Regions from separate parts of the Myxacorys chilensis genome, predicted to be linked through region 1. Evidence: predicted binding sites of a transcription regulator. Region 1 holds the regulator's gene; the other holds the start of a gene.
The links. Region 1 encodes NtcA, which controls nitrogen genes in cyanobacteria. Its sites were predicted from a motif close to TTTGTANNNNNNNNTACAAA; they were not measured.
Positions count from the first base shown of each region.

Region 2: the regulator NtcA is predicted to act here: its motif matches at 1,351-1,370, upstream of AC5JLB_RS24155 (DUF6761 family protein).

Region 1 covers NZ_JCACKG010000149.1:83,442-86,852, forward strand. Annotated here, with positions in the region: gene AC5JLB_RS11130 (pre-16S rRNA-processing nuclease YqgF) at 1-337, opposite strand, end outside; gene AC5JLB_RS11135 (DUF3084 domain-containing protein) at 340-1,737, opposite strand; gene ntcA (global nitrogen regulator NtcA) at 1,861-2,532, opposite strand; gene AC5JLB_RS11145 (hypothetical protein) at 2,905-3,036, shown strand; gene AC5JLB_RS11150 (hypothetical protein) at 3,358-3,411, shown strand, end outside.
Region 2 covers NZ_JCACKG010000235.1:688-4,098, forward strand. Annotated here, with positions in the region: gene AC5JLB_RS24145 (ABC transporter ATP-binding protein) at 1-546, shown strand, start outside; gene AC5JLB_RS24150 (response regulator transcription factor) at 543-1,292, opposite strand; gene AC5JLB_RS24155 (DUF6761 family protein) at 1,520-1,777, shown strand; gene grxD (Grx4 family monothiol glutaredoxin) at 1,977-2,297, opposite strand; gene AC5JLB_RS24165 (BolA family protein) at 2,334-2,579, opposite strand; gene AC5JLB_RS24170 (hypothetical protein) at 2,706-3,170, opposite strand; gene AC5JLB_RS24175 (HHL1-like protein) at 3,332-3,411, shown strand, end outside.

The DNA of each region.
Region 1 (3,411 bases):
GATACATCTGCCAGTAGCGATCGCGCGCCTCCAGAGAACTATGCCGCTCATCGACCATGACCACCCGCAACGGTTCCCCCAATTCATCTCCTAATTTCTGCTTCCACGCTTTTGAAGAGGTTTGATCCCCCATAATCAAGAGCGAAATCGGAAACCGTTGACGCAGTGATTTGATCGTGGCGATCGCACTTTCTGCCGTCACGACCTCGTGATAATACAACCGCCGATCAACGCCCATCACCGCCAACCCACACTTCTGCCGCCCCGGATCAAACCCCAGAATTACAGGTTGATCCAGCACCGTCTGTCCCTTCTCCATCGCTTTCCAACTGTCCATGACTACGACGTTTTCAGTACCACTTGACCGTTTTGAATCACCACTAATCCTATTTTGAGCGGTCCTACTGTGTACGTTACATCGGATGCCACCGCCCGGAGTTCTACCGGAGTCTGAAATTGGCGCAGTTGCTCTATAAAGCCCGATAACGACTCTAGGTTTTCAATCTGAACGCTATCGTTAATTACGCCTGCCCGTTTCGCGCGGAAATTGGAGAAGGCGAGCAGTTGTTCGATGTTTTGTTGGAACTGCTCAGACGTCAGCTTTGAGGGTTCAATCGACTTTGCAGCCACCACATCCCCTGCTAAAAACACGACCCGATTGGGAATAGCACTGGCAAAGACGGAAACGGGTCGCCGTTCGCCCCGGACATAGTTAGCGTCTGCCGCAATTCTCACCACGTAGTCTTGACCATCATTAATCTTTTTAATCAGACGCTCTACCTCGGCGGTCTTAATTAGAACGATTTGCTCTTCCCCGGTAGAACCAGGTTGGATCAACTGCCAGGCCGCTCGATTTGCCTCTTTTAGCAAGCGATCGACTGCGGCTTTGGCAGCGGCTGGATCAACCACCCGCAGCACACCCGCCGACAGCACCTGACTCCGCAGAATCGCCAAATATCCGCCGCGAATCAGTTGGGCTTCTTGCTCAGACTGCTGCACCGCTTCGGCTAAGAGCGCTTGCTGAGATGCCAACTGTCGAAGTTGAATTTCGCGCTCGGCAATCACGCGATCGCGCTCGGCGATTTCGCGATCGCGCCTCTGAATCGTGCTCGTCCGCTCCGCAATTTGACTATCGCGCTCGGCAATTTGCGCTTTGACGGCATCGCGCTGAGCAATTAGGGTTTTCTGCTCGCTCTGCAACTGATTAATCTCCGATCGCAGCCTTTCAGCCTGCGCAGATACGGCATTGAGTTGACCGCGAATCACATCCCGCTGCGCCTCAGCCGTTCTGAGCTGCTCGTTGGTCTGTCTCTGCTTTTCAAGGGACTGCTTCAGAGACTCATTAATTCGATTGAGTTGTCCTTCCGCTTGTGTCCGCTGGGCGCGGGTGCGCTCAAGTTCATCCTCGACCTTACTCTTCTGCTGATTAGTAATTTGCAAATCATCTGAGTTTTTCCGTAAGGCTCGATTTTGCTCCCGGACTTTCTTTTGCAAGTCGTTGAAATCGAGCAGCATATCGCGAAACTGGCGGCTACTCGCAAACAAAATGCCAAATGTCGAGGCGGAAATTAACGTTCCGGTCAAAATCGTCACGAGAGTTGCCGTGCGCTTAGGCCGCAGATTAAACAAGCTCAGACGCGCCTTTCCAACTTTGGTGCCAATGCGATCGCCAACGGTTGCGATCAGCCCGCCCAAAATCAAAACTGCCAAAATCAGAATTAGCCCTATGTCGGACATTGATGCTCCAAAACGCTCCGGCTTAGTTCACTCGACAAGCAGGACTCCGCATCTATTATGCCTGCGGAACGGATATCACTGCTGCGAAGAAAATGTGTGATTTGGAGCGAGGGCAGAGAAAGTCTAAGTAAATTGCTGGCTTAACGTGACCGGATTGTGAACGGTAATCTTTTTCTTGTGAATCGAGATCATGTTATCTTGCCGCAAATCGCCTAATAGACGGGTGACGGTCACGCGAGTTGAGCCAATTGCTTCTGCGATCGCTTGATGCGACAGTTTGAGATCAATTGTGATCCCTTCTTGGGACGGTACGCCAAAATCGCGGCAGAGAATCAGCAAAAAGCTGACCAACCGCGATCCCATATCTCGGTGCGCCAACGTTTCGATCATCATCTCGGTTTGTAGAATGCGAGATGACAGTCCTTTCAGCAGCATCATTGAGAGATCTGGGTTGTCTTTCAGGGCTTTCTCGACCTGCTCGATGGGCACCGACAGCAACTCTGCTGGAGTAAATGCCACGGCATGATAGAAACGATCGGCGCGTTGACCTGTAATTAGCGATAGCACCCCAAACACGCTGTTCTCTCTCAGCAGGGCCACGGTGATCTCCTCGCCTGCCTCGTACACGCGCGAGAGCTTGACGGCTCCTTTCTGCAAGAAGTAAACCCGTTCCGCCGGATCACCCGGAAAGAAAATAGTTTTGCCACGCTCAAATGTTTCTACAACGGGGGGGTATGCCCCTCCACCGATTTGGCGAAATAACGATGCAAGCGGTCTCTCTTTGGTCACTATCATTTCTTCCCTTTATCGTCACTCAGACGTTCTCTTAGCAACTATTAGGCTCACCGGTGAGCAAACTTTTCTATTAAAACCCCTATAGAAAATTGTTCTATTGAGGCGAGTCATTGTAAGCGAAGCCTTTGTAAACAATTGATGACTTTAGAACACTTAAACTGACTGCAAACGCAGTTTTTGTGCCTCCTTATACATTTCTGCCCGTATTTTAAGAATTTTAGAAAATCTCTGTGATTTCCTCACCAAAAGATTGACTCGTATTGAACGCTTTTTGGGGAGAATAGTCAATCATTTTGACCAGATTCTAGCGCAAAGCGGACTGGAGAGAGGGAGCCCTGATCTATAACTGGCATTAGAGAGGTAGATTTCGCTTTGGATAAGTTACAGCAGTCAGGGGGCGATCGCATTGCTCCAACGTGCGATCGCCCCCTGACTTACATTCGAGTCATTCAACGGCGGCTTTTGCACTGGCTCCATTCTTCACAGCAGGCGACTTGGTCTTGATCTCATTGACGCTTGGCGGAACGCTAAAAGCGTTGCGTGAGGAAGTTTTCTGCCCCTTTGCTCGTGGCTTTCCTCCGGCCATCCAATATTCTTTTTGATATTTTTCATCGAAGAACTAGGATTCTCCCAAGCCCTATGCTCTAATAAGTTTGCAAAATCTGCGATAAATTACGATTCCTAACTGATGAAAACTTTAACAATCAAATTATCCAAGATTGTTGCTTGGTAGTCGGGCGGTAAACGATAATTTTTATCCCTTTAGATTTGTCTAGGCTACAAGATTTTACAATTGAGAAGTACTTAGTTTGGGCACTGCTCCAGATGACATTACAAGAACTACAAAAACAGGTACTGCAACTATCCATCCGCGATCGT
Region 2 (3,411 bases), on a different contig from region 1:
CTCTATTTAGACGAAATTCCCTTCCCCCAAATTCCAGTGCTCTCTCTGCGTCAGCAAATTCTGCTCGTCTCGCAAGAGCCAAAACTGCTAGGAATGACGGTTCAAGAAGCAATTCAGTATTCCCTTAAACTAAAAGGGATGCCACAACGAGAGATCGAATCATCCGTTAACGAGTGGATTGAGCGCTTACATATTCCTCGCGATTGGTTAGAGCGCACCGAACTTCAAATGTCTTTAGGAGAGCGGCAACGGGTTGCGATCGCGCGTGCCCTAGTCTGTCAACCTGCCATTTTGCTGCTTGATGAGCCAACCACTTCGCTCGACGTTGGACGACAAGATCATCTTCTCAGGTTGCTTTCGGAACTTCCTCAAACGATTCTGATTGCCACTCATCACCTAGAATTTGCCGCACAATTTAGCCATCGAGTACTGCACTTGCAGCGAGGCGAACTGATCCAAGATTTGCTGACCCATCAAGTAGATTGGCAGGATCTAAGAGGTGCGATCGCCCGCATTGAAGCCGAAGAATCCGCAGAATGGGATTAGCGACCCGAGGCAACTGTCTTTCGGCTTGCTTGATGCCCGTTTTGAGAATATGAAGGCGCATTCAGCAGCTCAAGATTGAGCCGATAGCCGACATTTCTAACCGTTTGAATTAGATTGGGCTGCCGGGGATCAATTTCGACTTTTTTTCGCAAGGACAGCACATGCGTATCCACTGTGCGGGGATTGTCGATCGCATCGGGCCACGCCCGCTGCAACAACTCCGACCGACTCAGTGCCGTTCCCCCCGCTTGAGCCAACACATACAACAAACTAAATTCTTGTGGTGTCAGCTCAATCAGCTCACCCTTAAAATGAACTCGGCGATGCACCAAATCAATTTTGAGATCGCCAAAGTCCAGATGAGCAGGCGGAGCGGAGGCCCGACGTCGACGCATCAAAGCCTCTACCCTGGCTAAAAACTCCTGCATTCCAAAGGGCTTCGTCAGATAGTCATCGGCACCTGCCCGCAATCCTTCTACAATGTCTGGCTCTGACGTGCGAGCCGACAGCATCAAGATCATCGCCAACTGTTGCTGCTGCAACCAACGGCAGAACTCCACTCCATCTCCATCTGGTAAGTCAGAATCGAGAATTACCAGATTCGGCTGACGCATCAGAAAGATCTCTCGTGCTTGGTGCAAATCAGCCGACTGATGGACGTGATATCCTGCCTGCTGTAAATGCCATCCAAGAAGCGATCGCAGATGCGGGTTCCCTTCTACGATTTGAATGTTTGAGGCTCCCACGGAGGCTGATTTCCCTTAGTTTGCTGCCTTTCAGATTAGCAAAGCCAGTCAGTATCGGTTTGTAACGCCTGTTACCCAGGCTCTTGACTAATCCTACACAAACCAAAAAGTCTACCTTAAGTTTATGCCGTTAGGATTATGCAACATGGGGTGAGCTAAGAAGGGTTGATGTTAAGATTAAGACTAGGAATGTAAGTTCTTTACTACAGGACATCGTCGTCGTTTACATGGGACTTATGCTTCAAGACGCGCCCACGATTCGCTATTACCAAAGGCTCACCGACGCTCTGGTTGAGCATTGGAACCGGGGATATCGCTATGATGATCTCCGGATGTACATGGAGGGATACATCGCTTCTCTTCGTCACTCTAATGCGCTGGAACCATTCCAGATTCATCGATTAGAAGAAGAGTTGACACGATACCTCTATGACCCTTCAAATTTTGAGATGACGATGCCAGAACCAGACCGAGACTATCGTTAAGGAATATGTTAGGGCGCTTTGATCAGCGCCCTTTCGCGTTCTTTAAGGACGTTTTAGAACGTTCTGGCAGAGGTTTGTGGATTTGCGGTTTCTCTGGAAGTTGCACTCTGCGCTAATTGCATGAAACATCGTCAGACGCTTTTGCGATTGGCTCTGATCGGCTTCAAGACGTCTGTCTGAGTGCGTCCTCTGGTGAGTCCTAGGATGCTAAAGCAACTTCTACAAGCTGCTGAAGTTCACCTTTTTGGTACAGCTCAATCAAGATGTCAGAGCCGCCTAAAAACTCGCCATTTACGTACACTTGCGGAATAGTGGGCCAATTAGAATATTCTTTGATTCCCTGACGAACTTCAGGGTCTTCTAGCACGTCCACCGTTTCATAAGGAACGCCTAGCGCATTGAGGATTTGAACCACGTTGTTTGAGAATCCACACATGGGCATTAGCTTACTGCCCTTCATAAAAACGACAATTTTGCTTTGTTTAACTAGATTGTCGATGCGATCGTTGGTGTCTGTCATAAGGGTTATTTAGGGATAAACTTCAGTAAAGATGGATTAGGGCTTTGCTGCCCATTCTTCGGGAGTAAAGGTGTTGAGCGATAGGGCATGAATCGCTTCAGATGCCATCGCTTGCTTGACTGCGCCATAGACAAGCTGATGCTGCTGCACACGGCGTTTGCCCTCAAACGACGAAGAGACAACGGTGACATCAAAATGCTCCCCATCTGGGCTGACAACGCTTACTTGAGAATCTGGCAACCCAGCCTTGATCATCGCTTCAACCTGATCCGGGCTAATCATTCCTGCTCCTCTCACTGACTGCAAAGACTTCTTATAGTCTAACTGGTTAGGGAAAGCGATTGCTGGATCGCATCGAAGGTCAGTCAAGCACTGAAATGGAGGGCGTTGCTTAATAGAGAAACGTTCTTACGCTTTAGTGCATCTCCTGACAGGCAAACGGGCATCTAAATTAATACCTTTATCAATGCAGACCGCTCTGATGTCATTCGTTGCACTAATTGCCCAGTGCGCCCGCTTCCTAGCATATTCTGCATCACAAGAAGCAACACCATGAACTAGTCGGTGACGCAAGCGGAAAGCTTTACCCAGACCGTCCCAGTTCTGCACGACTTCAGGGAGACGTAGCTGAACCTTCTCGTTCAGAAAAACTTCGTCTTTCCAGATATCTTTGTACCCCTCGAGTCCCTGACCACGCTTCTTTAAATCTCCTCGTATCGCCACATTGGGAGAAGTCCCGAGCGCAATAATTGCCCGCCGAACCGTCCACTCAAAGTGGATCACCGCAAGAAGGGCTGACAATGAAGGATCTTCAGCTAAAAATTGCTTAATTCGCTCTTCACGAGAGTGACTTGAGTCTTTAACTAGAAACACTAAACTTCCTGCAAAACGACTGGTTTGATGTTATGTCATGCCTCACTAATTGGGCCTTAAAGTGAGTGATCTTATTGGCATCTTTTTCAAATGACTGCCGTAAAATTTCTAATTTTCTAAAAAATGCCGTAAACTTTTGTTAATGACATTCATATACTGCGATGACCACCCCCGGATTTGGCAAGAAAGTTCACCAAGAGAAAAAGCAGTCTCAGGGCGCATCAAAGCGAGAGAAAGCCTC